One region of the Pseudoclavibacter sp. JSM 162008 genome, then DNA from elsewhere that is predicted to be linked to it. Evidence: predicted binding sites of a transcription regulator. Region 1 holds the regulator's gene; the other holds the start of a gene.
The links. The regulator HspR, encoded in region 1, represses chaperone genes until heat shock. The targets are predictions, from matches to a motif close to AAGTTGAGTCNNNNNGACTCAACTT.
Positions count from the first base shown of each region.

Region 2: a site for HspR is predicted at 1,716-1,740, ahead of ABVF28_RS15460 (ATP-dependent Clp protease ATP-binding subunit). Genes of this name have one in related genera too.

Region 1 is NZ_JBEWYX010000006.1:133,527-141,151, reverse strand. Features, by position in the region: gene ABVF28_RS07115 (GntR family transcriptional regulator) at 210-881, shown strand; gene ABVF28_RS07110 (SDR family oxidoreductase) at 1,046-1,981, shown strand; gene ABVF28_RS07105 (helix-turn-helix transcriptional regulator) at 1,991-2,836, shown strand; gene ABVF28_RS07100 (heat shock protein transcriptional repressor HspR) at 3,289-3,804, opposite strand; gene ABVF28_RS07095 (DnaJ C-terminal domain-containing protein) at 3,813-4,823, opposite strand; gene ABVF28_RS07090 (nucleotide exchange factor GrpE) at 4,938-5,648, opposite strand; gene dnaK (molecular chaperone DnaK) at 5,651-7,516, opposite strand.
Region 2 is NZ_JBEWYX010000022.1:32,557-40,181, forward strand. Features, by position in the region: gene ABVF28_RS15460 (ATP-dependent Clp protease ATP-binding subunit) at 1-1,673, opposite strand, end outside; gene ABVF28_RS15465 (methylated-DNA--[protein]-cysteine S-methyltransferase) at 1,862-2,413, shown strand; gene ABVF28_RS15470 (substrate-binding domain-containing protein) at 2,417-3,505, opposite strand; gene ABVF28_RS15475 (fibronectin type III domain-containing protein) at 3,746-7,625, shown strand, end outside.

The DNA of each region.
Region 1 (7,625 bases):
TACGGACATCAGCCGCTGTTGCATGCATGGTGTGGTCGACGCTAATCACCCATCCCAGGTGGTGTCAACACCCTTCTCCCCTGGAAACATAGTCTTCACACGCGGAAAGCTCCGAGAAACAGGAATCTCAGACAACGATCTGTGGCATACATCGGTGTATGGTGATGTACAAGGAAGCCGACGCCTCACGCGGAGAAAGCCGAGCTGCAATGACACAGATAAAAACCGAGACCAGCCCAGTCATCGAGCAGATCCGATCTGGCATCGTCACCGGCAGGTTCGAACCAGGCGAACTCCTCGCGGAGATCCGTCTCGCAGAGGAATTCCAGGTCAGCCGAACCCCTATTCGCGAGGCGCTCAAGCAATTGCAGATCGAGGGCCTCGTCGAGATCAGGCCTCGCGTCGGGTCATTCGTCCGCAAGCCCACGCGACGGGAAGTCGTAGAACTCTTCCAGATGAAAGAGGCACTGGAAGGCCTCGCCGCGGGCCTCCTCGCCCAACGCGGTGAGGTGCCGGAGCTGCGCCGTCTCGAACAGAACATCGCCGACGAGCGCGAAGCCGTCCGCCGTGGTGACGCCGGGGCGTATGCCGCTCTTGTCCACGACTTCCACCAGACGCTCGTCGACGGAGCCGACAACCAGAAGCTCACCGAACACTACGAGCTGCTCATGAACCAGCTTGCCTACCACCGCCTCGTTCAGCAGACCCTCGAGGTGCCAGGTCGTCTCGCGAGCTCGCTCAACGAGCACGCCGTCATCCTGGAGGCGATTCGCACGCGCGACCCGCTCACCGCGGAGCTCTCCGCGCGTCGTCACGTAGCGGCGGCACGCCAAACCGTCGCCATCGCCGCGTTCACCGACCTGGAGCAGCACTCCAGTTAGACCTTCGACGGCCTGAACCGCGACGAGACAGGGACTGGGAATCCCTGGATGAGTGAGTCCTGAATCGAAGAACATGTGAGCGGCACACTGGTTCCACCGGCCAGGCTGCGCATTCACTTCAGCGGCACCATCTGGCGCTCGCCCGCACAACTCAGGAGAATCCCGTGCCCAAGAACATCGACATCCAGGTCCCGTCCCTCACCGGCAAGCTCGCGCTCGTGACGGGCGCGAGCGACGGCATCGGCTTCCACATCGCCAGTCGCCTCGCCCGCGCTGGCGCCGAGGTGATCATGCCCGTGCGCAACCGCGAGAAGGGCGAGAAGGCCGCCGAGCGCATCCGCAACTCGAACCCGAGCGCAAAGCTCGAGCTGCGCGACCTAGACCTGTCGTCGCTGGCCTCAGTCGCCGCCCTCACAGGGGAGCTGGTCACCGAGGGACGCCCCATCAACATCCTCATCAACAACGCCGGCGTCATGACGCCGCCAGAGCGCCGCGCGACAAGCGACGGCTTCGAGCTGCAGTTCGGCACCAACCACCTCGGCCACTTCGCGCTCACGACCGGCCTCCTCCCGCTCCTCAAGGAGGGCAAGGCACACGTCACCACGCAGATCAGCGTCGCGGCGAACCAGGGCGCCGTGAACTGGGACGACCTCAACTGGGAACGCAGCTACAGCAACATGGGCTCGTACAGCTCGTCGAAGATCGCCACCGGCCTGCTGGGGATGCACCTGCACCGCCTCAGCGAGGCGAACGACTGGGGCATCACGAGCAACCTCTCGCACCCCGGCATCTCCCCCACGAACCTCCTCTCCGCACAGCCGGGCATGGGCCGCACGAGCGACACAACCGAAGTCAAGGTCATCCGCGTGCTCTCGCGCATCGGCGTCGCCGGCACCCCACAGAGCGCCGCGCTCCCCGCGATCCTCGCCGCGACGAGCCCAGACGCGAAGGGCGGCCACCTCTACGGGCCGAAGGGCCCAGGCCACATCGGCGGCCGCCCCGCCGAGCAGAAGCTCTACTCGCGAGTCACGAGCGAAGCGGATGCGCGCCGCCTGTGGGAGCTGTCCGAGCAGTTCGTCGCCGAGCACGCGGCCCGCTAGCCTCGCGTCATGGACAGAGCCCAGCTTGCCGACTTCCTCCGCAGTCGCCGCGAGGCGCTGCAGCCGGACGACGTCGGCCTGACGAAGGGGCCGCGCCGCCGGACGGCGGGCCTGCGGCGCGAGGAGGTCGCGGCGCTCAGCGACATGTCGGTCGACTACTACAGCCGACTCGAGCAGAGCCGCGGCCCGCAGCCGTCCGAGCAGATGCTCGCCGCGATCGCCCGCGGTCTGCGACTCACCGTGGCGGAGCGCGACCACCTCTTCCACCTCGCCGGCCACCAGCCGCCGAAGCGCACGATCCGCGGCGAGCACGTCGCGCCGGGGCTCATGCGCATCCTCGACCGGCTCGCCGACACCCCAGCCCAGGTCATGACGGCCATGGGCGAGACGCTCGTGCAGACGCCAGCGGCGCGGGCGCTGTTCGGCGACGAGACCCGCTTCACCGGCAACGCCCGCAGCGTCGTCTACCGCTGGTTCACCGACCCGGGCGCCCGCGACGTCTACCCAGATGACGACCACAAGAAGCTGGGCCGGGCCTTCGCCGCGGATGCGCGCAGCTTCGCGGCCCAACAGGGTCCGGGCTCGCGCGCGCAGCGGGTCGTGGACGCGCTCCTCGTCGAGAGCCCGGAGTTCGCCGAGATCTGGGCCGACCACGAGATCAACGCGACGCACGAACTCGAGAAGCGGGTGCAGCATCCCGAGACCGGGATGATCACCGTGCAGTGCCAGTTCCTCGTCGACCCCATGCAGGGCCAGACGCTCTTGGTTCTCACGGCGACACCAGGCACCCAGAACTACGACAAGCTGCAGCTGCTCTCCGTGCTCGGCACGCAACGCCTGACCGCGGGCGCCTGAAGCCGCGAGCGCCCGCCCCCGGTAGCGCAGCCGTCCCGCATCCACCACCGCGACCGCAACCGCCCCGCATCCACCACCGCGACCGCCCCGCATCCACCACAGCGACCGCCCCAGAAGTTGTGGTTTTGTGCTGTTGCGCCACTTCACAACGGCATCTCGCCACAACTCTGCGCCGCCTCGGATGCACGCGAAGCACACCCGCCAGGGATGCCAATGACGCCGCCGACACCGCCCTGCACCTGAGGCCACAGCCCCATCCCCCCCAGAGGACGCCCCATCCCGCAGGGGACAGAGTTGTGGCCCGGTGTCGTTCCCGCGAACGGGAACGACATCGGGCCACAACTTTCTGGAGTTCGGCGGCGGTAGCGGCAGCAACCGCAGAGTCAGCAGCGGCGGCAGCGGCAGCGGCGGCGGCGGCGGCAGAGAGTCCGCAGCCGCAGCCTCGACGCGCGTTAGTCGCTCGCGGGCTTCTTCGCGGTGGGCCGGCGCCTGCGCACCGTGCGCGGGCGGTCCGCCTCGACGTCAGACTCCGCCTCGTGGACTCGGGCCGGCCGCCACACGACGACCTCCGTGCGACGGGCCATGCGGCGCCCGTGCGCGAGCGGCACGACGTCGCCGCGCTCGCCAGCCGCGAAGACGCGACCGCCAAGCCTCGTGAGTCGCTCGTCGGCAAGCTCCGCCTCGAGCGCGCGTACGCGACGGCGCAGCCCGAGCACCTCGCGCTGCAACTCGAGCACGCGGGCGATGCCCTCCAAGCTCACGCCCTCGTTCGAGAGCACCGCGATCTCCCGCAGCTGCGCCACGTCGCGCAGCGAATAGCGCCGCACGCGGCCCGCCGTACGCTGCGGCGTGACCAGACCCATCCGGTCGTATTGCCGCAGGGTCTGCGGGTGCATGTTCGCGAGCTCGGCGGCCATGGCGATCGCGAAGATCGGGGCGTCCTCGTCGAGGTCGGAAGGGAGTGCCATGAGCGCCCCTACCTGCCTTGGCGGGCGAGGCGGAGGAGATCCTCGCGCGGGCTCTCGTCACCGGATGCGGCGACGAAGTCAGCGAGGGCCTTCTCTTGCGCGCTTGAGAGATGGTTCGGGACCGCGACCTCCAGGTGCACGAGCAGATCGCCCTTGCCCTTCTTCGTCTCGATGCCGCGGCCTTTGACGCGCAGCGTCTTGCCGTTCGGGGTGCCGGGCGCGACCTTCACGCGCACGGTGCCGCCGTCGACCGTGGGTACCTCGATGGTCGCGCCGAGCACTGCCTCCGCGAAGGAGACGGGCACGGTGACCTCAAGGTTGAGGCCCGAGCGGGTGAAGACGGGGTCCGGGCGCACCGTCACCGTGAGGATCAGGTCTCCCGCTTCGCCGCCGTTGGGGCTCTGGCCGCCCTTGCCGCGGAGTCGGATCTTCTGCCCGTCCTCGACGCCGGCCGGAACGCGCACCTTCACTACGCGTCCGTCCTGCCCCTGCAGCTCCACGGTGTCGCCCTTGATGGCGGTCATGAAACCGAGGGTCGTGGATGCGCTCTGGTCGCGGCCCTTCTGCGGTCCGGTCTGGAACCCGGCGGGGCGACCTGCGCCGCCGCCGAAGCTGCCGGCGCCGAATCCGCCGCCACCTCCGCCGAACATGGAGCCGAGGAGGTCCTCGAAGTCCGCATTCGACGCGCCTCGGCGCGCACCGCCGCCGTTGAACATCCCGCCGAACACGTCCTCGAAGCCCGCGCCTCCGGGGCCGCCTGGGCCCTGCTGGAAGCGGGCGCCGGAGCCCATCGCGCGCATCTGGTCGTACTCTGCGCGGTGCTCTGGGTCGGAGATCACCGAGTAGGCCTCGGAGATCTCCTTGAACTTCGCCTCAGCAGCGGTGTCTCCCGGGTGCGAGTCAGGGTGGTACTGACGCGCGAGCTTCCGGTACTGCTTCTTGAGGTCTTTTTCGTCTACGTCCTTCGATACGCCGAGCACCGCGTAGAAGTCCTTGTCAAACCAATCCTGACTGGCCATATGGTCCTTCTGTTCCTAGGAATGAGCATGTCTTCTGGATGAACACGAGAGGGGGCCCGCGTCTGCGGTGCCCCCTCCCGTGTTCGATCGGTGCGGGTGCGCCGATCGCGGTGCTTACGAAGCGGGTACGAACACCGCTGCCTTCGCGACGCGGACCACGCGGTCGCCGACCGTGTAGCCGCGCTCGACAACATCGGCGATGGTGTCGGTCGTGACGCTCGGGTTCGGCAGCTGCGCGATCGCCTCGTAGCGCTGCGGGTCGAAGGCCTCGCCGGCCTCGCCGTATGCGGTGAGGCCGAGGCGCTCGACTGCCGTGCGGAGCTTGTTGGCGATGACGGCCATGGGCGTGTCCTCGACGAGGTCGCCGTGCTTCTGGGCACGGTCGAAGTCGTCGAGCACCGGGAGGAGGGAGCGGAGCACTTCAGCCTTGGTGGCGTCGTATGCCTCGCTCTTCTCACGGTCGGTGCGACGGCGGTAGTTGGCGTACTCCGCCTGGACGCGCTGCAGGTCCTGGAGGCGCTCCTGGGCGAGATCGCTCTCACCAGGCGTGCCCTCGGTTGGTGCGTCTTCCGCGCCTTCGCCGCTGAGGAGCTTCTCGAGGTCCTCAACGCTCAGACCTTCAGCCGCGGCTTCAGCAGCCTCGCCGGATGCCGGGTCGGTGTCGTCCGGGGTGGACTCCGCCGACTCGGCACCAGCAGCCTTGCCGAGGTCGCGAACTTCGCCAGTCTCCGGGTCGATCCGACGCTTGTCGTTGATGATCGGCTCGTTTGCTTCTCCCGAGCTCTCGGGACCGCGTGCTTCTGACTCGTTTCGCTCTTCAGCCATGACTACTTGTTGTCCTTGTCGTCCTCGTCATCCACGACCTCGGCGTCGACGATGTCATCGTCGGCCGCCTGGTCTCCGGCGGGTGCGTCAGCCGTGGGGGCTTCCGCTGCCTGCTCAGCCTGGGCTGCGGCGTAGATTGCCTCGCCGAGCTTCGTCTGGCTGGTGTTGAGCTTGTCGAGCGCCGACTTCACTGCCGCGTCGTCGTCGCCTGCGAGGGCCGTCTTGAGAGCGTCGACGTCGCCCTGGACCTCGTTCTTGACGTCGGCGGGGAGCTTGTCGTCGTTCTCGGTGAGCACCTTCTCGACCTGGTAGACCGTGGTCTCGGCGATGTTGCGCTGCTCGGCGCCCTCGCGACGCTTCTTGTCCTCTTCCGCGTGCTCTTCCGCCTCGCGGACCATGCGCTCGATGTCTTCCTTGCCGAGGCTGGAGCCGCCGGTGATCGTCATCGACTGCTCCTTGCCCGTGCCCTTGTCCTTTGCAGAGACGTGCACGATGCCGTTGGCGTCGATGTCGAACGTGACCTCGATCTGCGGCATGCCACGGGGGGCCGGTGCGATGCCGGTGAGCTCGAACGTGCCGAGGTTCTTGTTGTCGCGGGTGAACTCGCGCTCGCCCTGGAAGACCTGGATCTGCACGGACGGCTGGTTGTCGTCGGCCGTCGTGAAGGTCTCGCTGCGCTTGGTGGGGATGGCCGTGTTGCGCTCGATGAGCTTGGTCATGATGCCGCCCTTGGTCTCGATGCCGAGGGAGAGCGGGGTGACGTCGATGAGGAGGACGTCCTTGCGCTCGCCCTTCAGCACGCCAGCCTGGAGAGCGGCGCCGACTGCGACGACCTCGTCGGGGTTGACACCCTTGTTGGCGTCCTTGCCGCTGAGCTTCTTGACGAGCTCTGCGACTGCGGGCATGCGGGTGGAGCCACCGACGAGGACGACGTGGTCAATCTGGTCGACGTTGATGCCGGCTTCGCGGATGACGTCTTCGAACGGCTTGCGGGTGCGCTCGAGGAGGTCCTTGGTGAGGTCCTCGAACTTGGCGCGAGTGATGCTCGTGTCGAGGTTCGCGGGGCCGTTCTCCGTGAGGGAGAGGTAGGGCAGCTGAATGCTGGCGCTCGTGGAGCTGGAGAGCTCCTTCTTCGCCTGCTCAGCGGCTTCCTTCAGACGCTGGAGTGCGATCTTGTCGTTCGCGACGTCGACGCCGGTCTGCGACTTGAACTCCGTGATGAGGTACTTGACGAGACGGTCGTCCCAGTCGTCGCCACCGAGGCGGTTGTCGCCGGCGGTGGAGCGCACCTGGATCGTGGAGAAGTCGTCGTCCTTGCCCACTTCGAGGAGCGAGACGTCGAACGTTCCGCCACCGAGGTCGAAGACGAGGATGAGCTCGTCCTCCTTACCCTTGTCGAGGCCGTACGCGAGTGCGGCCGCCGTGGGCTCGTTGATGATGCGGAGCACGTTGAGGCCGGCGATCTCGCCGGCTTCCTTCGTGGCCTGACGCTCTGCGTCGTTGAAGTACGCGGGAACGGTGATGACCGCGTCGGTCACCTTGTCGCCCAGGTACTGCTCGGCGTCGCGCTTGAGCTTGCCGAGGATGCGCGCGGAGATCTCCTGCGCGGTGTACTTCTTGTCGTCGATGCCCTGGGTCCAGGTGGTTCCCATGTGGCGCTTGACGGAGCCGATGGTGCGGTCGACGTTGGTGACTGCCTGGCGCTTGGCGGTCTCGCCGACGAGCACGTCGCCGTCCTTCGTGAAGGCGACGATGGACGGGGTGGTGCGGAAGCCCTCGGCGTTTGCGATGACCTTCGGCTCGCCACCCTCGAGGACTGCGACGCAGGAGTTCGTGGTTCCGAGGTCGATTCCAACAGCACGTGACATGTGTGGTTCTCCTTTTGTAGAGCTGCTTGTGTGAGTCTGAGTCGGCCCGAGTTGCAGCCTCGATCAAGATCGTCGAGATGCATGCAGACCTGAGCCGTATGCGCTCAAG
Region 2 (7,625 bases), on a different contig from region 1:
TCGGTGAGCCGCCCGTCGTCGAGCACCTGCAGGAGGATGTCGAAGACCTCCGGATGCGCCTTCTCGACCTCGTCGAACAGCACCACCGAGTACGGCCTGCGCCGCACGGCCTCCGTGAGCTGCCCGCCCTGCTCGTAGCCGACGTACCCGGGAGGGGCGCCGACGAGTCGAGCGACGGAGTGCTTCTCGCCGTACTCCGACATGTCGATGCGGATCATGGCCTTCTCGTCGTCGAAGAGGAGCTCGGCGAGCGCACGCGCCAGCTCCGTCTTGCCGACACCGGTCGGGCCGAGGAACAGGAACGAGCCGGTGGGACGGTCGGGGTCTGCGATGCCCGCGCGAGTGCGGCGGATCGCATCCGCCACCGTCGCGGCGGCCTTCTCCTGGCCGACGAGTCGCTTGCCGAGCTCACCCTCCAGGTGGAGGAGCTTCTCCATCTCCCCCTGCAGCAGCCGCCCGACGGGGATGCCCGTCCACGCGGCCACGACCCCGGCGATGTCCTCGGCCGTGACGTGGTCGTTGACGAGCTTGGGCCCGCCATCTTCCGTGGCCTCGGCCTCATGCAGCTGCTTCTGAATGCCAGGCAGCTCACCGTAGAGGAGACGAGAGGCGAGCTCGAGGTTGCCCTCGCGCTGCGCACGGTCGGCGCGCATGCGGATGTTGTCGAGCTGCTCGCGCAGCTCGCCGATGCGGTTGAGGGATGCGCGCTCGACGTTCCAGCGCTCCTTCAGCTCCCCCAGGCGCGCATTCTTGGCGTCGAGGTCGGCACGGAGCGCGGCGAGACGCTGCTTGGACGCGTCGTCGTGCTCCTTCTTGAGCGCCAGCTCCTCGAGGCGAAGCCGGTCGACCTGCCGCTGGAGCGTGTCGACCTCGACCGGCGAGGAGTCGATCTCCATGCGGAGGCGGGACGCAGCCTCGTCGATCAGGTCGATCGCCTTGTCCGGCAGCTTGCGGCCGGTGATGTAGCGATTCGAGAGGGCGGCGGCGGCGACGAGCGCCTGGTCGGCGATCGAGACCTTGTGGTGCGCCTCGTACCGCTCCTTCAGGCCGCGGAGGATGGCGATCGAGTCTTCGACGCTGGGCTCGCCCACGAACACCTGCTGGAAGCGTCGCTCGAGCGCCGCATCCGACTCGATGAACTGGCGGTACTCGTCGAGCGTCGTCGCGCCGATGAGGCGCAGCTCGCCGCGGGCGAGCATGGGCTTGAGCATGTTGGCGGCCGAGATGCTCGACTCGCCGCCGCCAGCGCCCATGAGGGTGTGCAGCTCGTCGATGAAGGTGATGATGCGGCCGTCGGACTCGGTGATCTCCTTGAGCACCGCCTTGAGCCGCTCTTCGAAGTCGCCGCGGTACTTGGCCCCCGCGATGAGCGCCGACATGTCGAGACTCACGAGCTCCTTGTCCTTGAGCGACTCGGCGACGTCGCCGGCGACGATGCGCTGGGCGAGGCCTTCGACGACCGAGGTCTTCCCGACGCCGGGCTCGCCGATCAGCACGGGGTTGTTCTTCGTGCGGCGGGTCAGCACCTGGCTGACGCGGCGGATCTCGGAGTCACGACCGATGACCGGGTCGAGCTTGCCCGAGCGGGCGATGTCGGTGAGGTTGATTCCGTATTGTTCGAGTGCGCTCTTGGCCTCTTCGTCTGGTGCCTGAGCGCCTTGCATGTTTGCCATGGGGCTCCTTGTTGAACGTGTGCTTTCGACTCAGACAAACAAGAGTTGAGCCGTGATGACTCAAGTTTAGAGCCTGGAGCGCGTCAGTGCCACCATCGGCGGCCTCCCTCAGTCAACTCCCAGCGTCGCGCATGCCGCCCTCTTCCGCGCCTGATCAGGACTTCTCCGAACGTGGCAGAGTTCTTGCCATGGCCGATACTCACGACGAGAGAACCGCCCCCTCCTTTTCGCTCCGCGTCGGCAGCGTCGAGCTGCTGGGCGAGCAGTTCTCCGTCGTGAAGGCGGGCGACTCGGACACGGTGCGCGCGGCCGGCTTCGGCAACCCCAGCTCGCTCGCCTACTCGGTGTTCGGCCGCCAGTCGGAGCTCCTCGACGTGCAGGCGCTCGGCGACACCGACCCGGCGCTCGCCGCCGTCCGCGCCTACGACGACGGCGACCCCGCGCTGCTCGAGACCATCGACATCCACCAGGACGGCACCGAGCTGCGCCGCGCCATGTGGCGGGCGGCGAGGCTCGTCGAGCCAGGCACCCTCGCCAGCTACGGCGACGTGGCCGCGATCGCGGGGCATCCCCGCGCCGCCAGGGCTGCCGCGAGCGCCTGCGGGGCCTGCCTCGTCGGCCTCTTCGTGCCCGTCCACCGCATCGTGCGGGCGAGCGGGAAGCTCGCGGGGCACGCCGCCGACATCGCCGTGCGGCAGGCGCTCATCGACCACGAGCGGGCGATGGGGATGGGCCGCTGACGGTCAGGAGGGGACGGCGGTCGACCTGCGCGCGTGCAGCACGGGGAGGACCCGTGTGCGCTGGACCGGGCGGCTCGGCCCCTCGTCGAGGCGAGACACCATCGTCTCGACAGCCAGGCGCCCGATGTGCTGCTTCGGGGGACGCAGCGCCGTAATGGGCGGCTCGGCATTCTGCGCCACCTCATCGTCGTAGGCGATGATCGCGAGGTCTTGCGGAATCGACCAGCCATGGTCGCGGGCGTACTGCTGCAGGAGGACCGCCTGAGGATCCGAGTGGATGAGCAGGGCGCTCACCGAGGCCCGGCGACAGTCGTCGAGCAGTCGGGCGATGAGCTCCTCCCTCGCCTGCCCGTCCATGGCGTCGAGATTCGCGTCGACGTCGACGGCCGTCTCAAGGCCGAGCTCCTTGACGGCGCCGGTCCACCCCTGCCGCAGCTGCGCTGAGGTCGGGGAGCCCGCCGACGTCAGGATGCCGACCCTGCGGTGTCCGAGCGCCGCAAGGTGCTCGGCCGCGAGGGAACCGCCGAAGACGTGGTCCGTGGTGACCCATTCGAGACTCGTGAGCGAGCCGACAGACGCGGCATGGCGTTCCGCCAGCACGACGGGCACCGGGAGAGACTCCAGCCAGTGCAGGAGCGCCCAACCGTCGGGGCCGCTGGTCTCCGGCGCCGCGATGATCCCGTGCAGGCCTCCGGATTCGACGAGGGACGAGATCTGTCGACGCTGATCATCGACGGAGTAGCTGGCGCCGCGGAGCACCAGCTGCACGCCGAGGTCGGTGGCCGCCGCCCGCGCCCCGACGATGACCTGCGGCCAGTAGTAGCTGAGCGAGGGGGTGACCATGCCGACCCGGAAGCGGATCGGGGTGGCCTGTGCTGCGACCGTTGGCACCGACGTGTCGAGGCGACTCCGCAGGGTCGCGCCGCCGTGAACCCTGGTGAGGAGACCTCGGTCGGAGAGGTTCGTGATGTCACGCCGAATCGTGAGCTCGGACACCTCGAGCTGCCGCGCGAGCGCAGCCACTCGTACGGAGCCCGCGCGCCGGAGCTCGCCGAGGATGCGTTCTCGCCTCGTCAGACCGAACTGCGGCATGTCTTCCACGGATCCGAGCGTACAGAGGTGTTCGCTTCGCGTCGAGCACGAACGATCGTGTTCGTTTTGCTGGTCTTTTCCCCGGGCCCCCTCCAAGATCAGCTCGGAAGCACACAGTCGTGCCCGCCGCGCACTCGGTCGACGAGGCAGCGCGGACAGCGCACAGAACGGAGAGCGCACATGCCTCAGGACCAGCGGCTCGATCGAGTCTCGAGCGCCCCGAGAGCTCGCAGGAGGCGGATGAGCCTGTCCCTCATCGCGGCGACGGCGGCGGCGATGATCGCCCCGGTCCTCGTCTCACCGACGCCTGCCCAGGCCGCAGGATCAGACCCGGTCTCGGTCACCATCGACGCCGCAGACGTCGCGGCGGCCGCCGAGAACGTGAACGGGCTCACCTTCAAGGGCTTCGGCGTCCTCACCGCCAACTCGACGAGCGCGCTGCTCCTCGACTACAAGTCGCAGCATCCGGAGAAGTACTGGGAGCTCATCGAGACCCTCTTCGGGGGCGACCGCCCGATCATGAATACCATCAAGATCGAGATGGGCAACGACCGCAACACCTCCACGGGACCGAACCCGTCGACGATGCGCACGCGTGACGAGTACCCCAACGTGCAGCGCGAGCCGGGCTTCCAGCTCGCCGCCGACGCGCAGCTCGTCGCGCACGGCGACGTGCACGTCAGCATCCTGCGCTGGAACCGGCCGGCCTGGGCCACCGACCACGCCGCCCAGTACATCTGGTTCAAGAACACCGTGCTCGCCGCCTACCGCGAGTACGGGATCATGGTCGACTCGATCAACCCGGACGCCAACGAGACGAGGACCCCCGAGATCCAGCTGTACAAGGACTTCTCCGGCTGGCTCCGCGGCGACGAGAAGGGCTACGAGGGTACGAGCTCGGCAGACCCGAACAGCGGCTTCGACTCGGATGAGGAGCAGGACCTCTACCGATCCATCGAGACGGTCGCCGCCGACACGGTCGGCACCCCGCCGGTGTCCTTCGGCAACGAGATGATGTCCCCCACCGATTCCTCGCTGCGCGACGCGGTGGACGTCGTGGGCTTCCACTACTCGAGCGCCGACGACAGCGCCGGCAACCTCAAGAAGGTGGCCGAGCAGCTCGACAAGGAGGTGTGGAACTCGGAGGGCCAGTCCACGTTCTCCAACTCGGCCGACCGCCCGAACAACACCAACAGCGACGAGCAGGGCGGAACGGGCACCGGATTCGGCGGGCCGAACAGCGCTCTCGAGATGGGCAACTGGGTGACGACCGGGTTCGACGAGTCGCGACGCACCCTCAACATCTTCCAGCCCGCGATCGGCTCGTTCTACGACGGGTTCCAGTACTCGTCCAAGGAGCTCGTGAGCGCTCGCGACCCGTGGTCCGGTTGGCTGTACTACGACGGCGGTCTCGCCATGATCGAGCAGTTCACCAAGTTCGCGAAGCTCGGCTGGGAGAACGACGACAACACCGCCGGCATCTGGCGTGCCATCCCGCAGGCTTCCGACAGCCAGCTCGGAAAGGGCAACCCGCCGGACGGCGCACGTCTCGGAGGCGCGTCCTACACGACCCTGGCGGCTCCAGATGCCAGCGACTTCTCGACCGTCATCATCAACGACAGCAGCTTCACGAAGAGCTACCGCATCACGGCGAAGGACATGGCCCTCGGCGCAGACCGCACGGCCGAGCTCTGGGAGACTCGCGCCGCGGATGCCGGGCAGGCGTACAACGCCAACTACCTCGCACCCGTCGGGGAGATCGAGCCGAACGGGGACGGGCTCTACACCGTCGAGGTCAAGCCCTGGTCCTCGATGACCCTCACGACGCTCGACCAGGTGACAGCAGCAGCCGACGGCACGCTGACCGCCAAGGACGGCTACGCGAGCGCGCTGCCCACGTCCCCCGAATACACGGACCCGGCCGGCGGCCGTGACGTCCTGGACACGGACTCGACCGGCGCCCAGAACGGTGCCGCCGACGACACGTTCCTCTACGCCGACGACTTCGACTACGCCAGCACCGGCAACATCAGCGGCTACGACCCGGCCACCGGATCGCTCGTCGACTCCGGGGAGTCATTCCTGGACAGCCGCGGCGCGAAGGAGAAGCCGAGCGGGACGCCAGCCCTGCAGCCAGAAGATCAGGGCGTGACGCCCCGCTATACCAACGACACCAACGGCGCATTCGAGTCGGTCGCAACGGCGGATGCCGCCCACGGCCGCGTGCTCAGGCAGCAGGTGGGCCCAGGCATGGCCGGAGGCGCCTGGAACAGCGGCGACCCCAAGACGACGATCGGCGACGCCCGCTGGGCGAACTACACCGTGTCGGCCGACGTGCTCTTCGAAGCCGCGGGGGCGCAGTACGCGACCATCGGCGCCCGAGAGCAGGGCGGCACGGCGAACGGGCAGAACGTCTCGGCAGCCGAGCTCAAGGTCGAGCCCACCGGAGCGTGGACCTTCACCCGCTACGGCACGACGCTCGCCACGGGCACCGTGGCAGGCAATGCGGACGTCGCGTTCAACGCGGGCGCGGGCGTCTGGAACACCATCGCCGTGACCGTCGCCGCCGACACGTACACGGCCTCGATCAACGGCGTGCAGATCGCCACGTACACGGACGCCGCGCCGCAGGCAACCGGGCGCATCCAACTCGGGTCCAGCTTCAACTTCGTGCAGTTCGACAACCTGAAGATCGAGACGCTGCCCGGATACACGCCATACGCCACGCAGATCATCGACGGGATGCACCAGAGCAGCTGGTCGAACACGTCGACGCCGGTGCTCGAGTTCGACGCCAACTGGAGCCACGTCAACGGACAGGGCATGTTCGAGTGGCAGCGAACCGCATCCAAGAGCACCGCCAAGGGCGCCGCGCTGAGCTACTCCTTCACCGGAACGGGCCTGGACATCATCGGCTCCAACCCCGGAACTGCAACGCTCGATGTCGAGGTGGATGGGATCCCCGTCGCCCTCGGAGCCCCGACCTGGAGCGCGGGCAGCGCCCGAACGACGTTCACGCTCCGCGGCCTCGCGAACGGCGCTCACACCGTCGTCGTCAAGACGGCCAACGACAGCTCGCTCAACGTCGACTCGGTCGCCACGATCAGTGCAGTCGCGGATTCGACGCGCGTCGACACGGGAGCACTCACCGAAGCCGTCTCCACCGTCGCGCAGCTCGTCGAGGCTGACTACGCACCCCAGTCATGGGCCCCGTTCGCTGCCGCTCGAACGGCGGCGCAGTCCGCGGTCGCCGACCCGGTCGGGTACGGACTCGACGTCGAAGGCGCGACGGCGATCGAAGCGCGACTCGCATCCGCTGCAGACGCACTCACCCCGAAGGATGTGAGCGCCGACGTGACCGACCTTGGTTCCGTCGCCATCACCACCGCCGAGCGTGCCCTGCCCGGTTCCCTCACGCTCTCGGGGACCGAGGCGGATGTCATCTGGACTGCCGCGTCGAACGCCAGCGCGAAGACCACGGGTGAGCTTGCGACCTTCACGGCCACCGGCCGGACCGCGGAGAAGACCGAAGCCGGCGTCTACCAGCGGTTCTCGGCGAGCGTGCTCGTCATCCCCGCCGACCTCGACTACTTCATCGACTCCGGCTCGAGCGGGTCAGCAGCAGGTTCAGCTCATGCGGCCGCGGCGGCCGTCTCGCCCGAGCTCCGCAACGAGACTGCCGACCAGAAGTGGGACGGCGCGGCCCCAGGCAGCACGTGGGGGTACTCGACCGCGGCGACGACGCTCGCGGGCGGCACCCCACAGGACTGGGGGTCGTCGTACATCGGCGCCGACTTCAACAAGCCGGTGACCTACCACCTCACACTCCCCGCCGGTTCCTACAACATCGTCGGCGTGCAGGCACCCCGTGCCGGACTCACGACGAACCTGTCCGCGAAACTCACCGCGAACGGCGAGACCACCTCGAAGACAGCGGTCTCGACAGGGTCGGCGACGCCGATCGCGCAGACGCTGACGCTCGACGAGGACGCCGTCGTCGAGCTGGAGTTCGGCACCAACGGGACGAGCGGCTACAACGCCCGACTCGCGCTCGTCTACGTGCAGACGCTGCCCCGCGACCTCGGCGTGCAGGGCGTGCTCGACACCGATGACCCGCTCC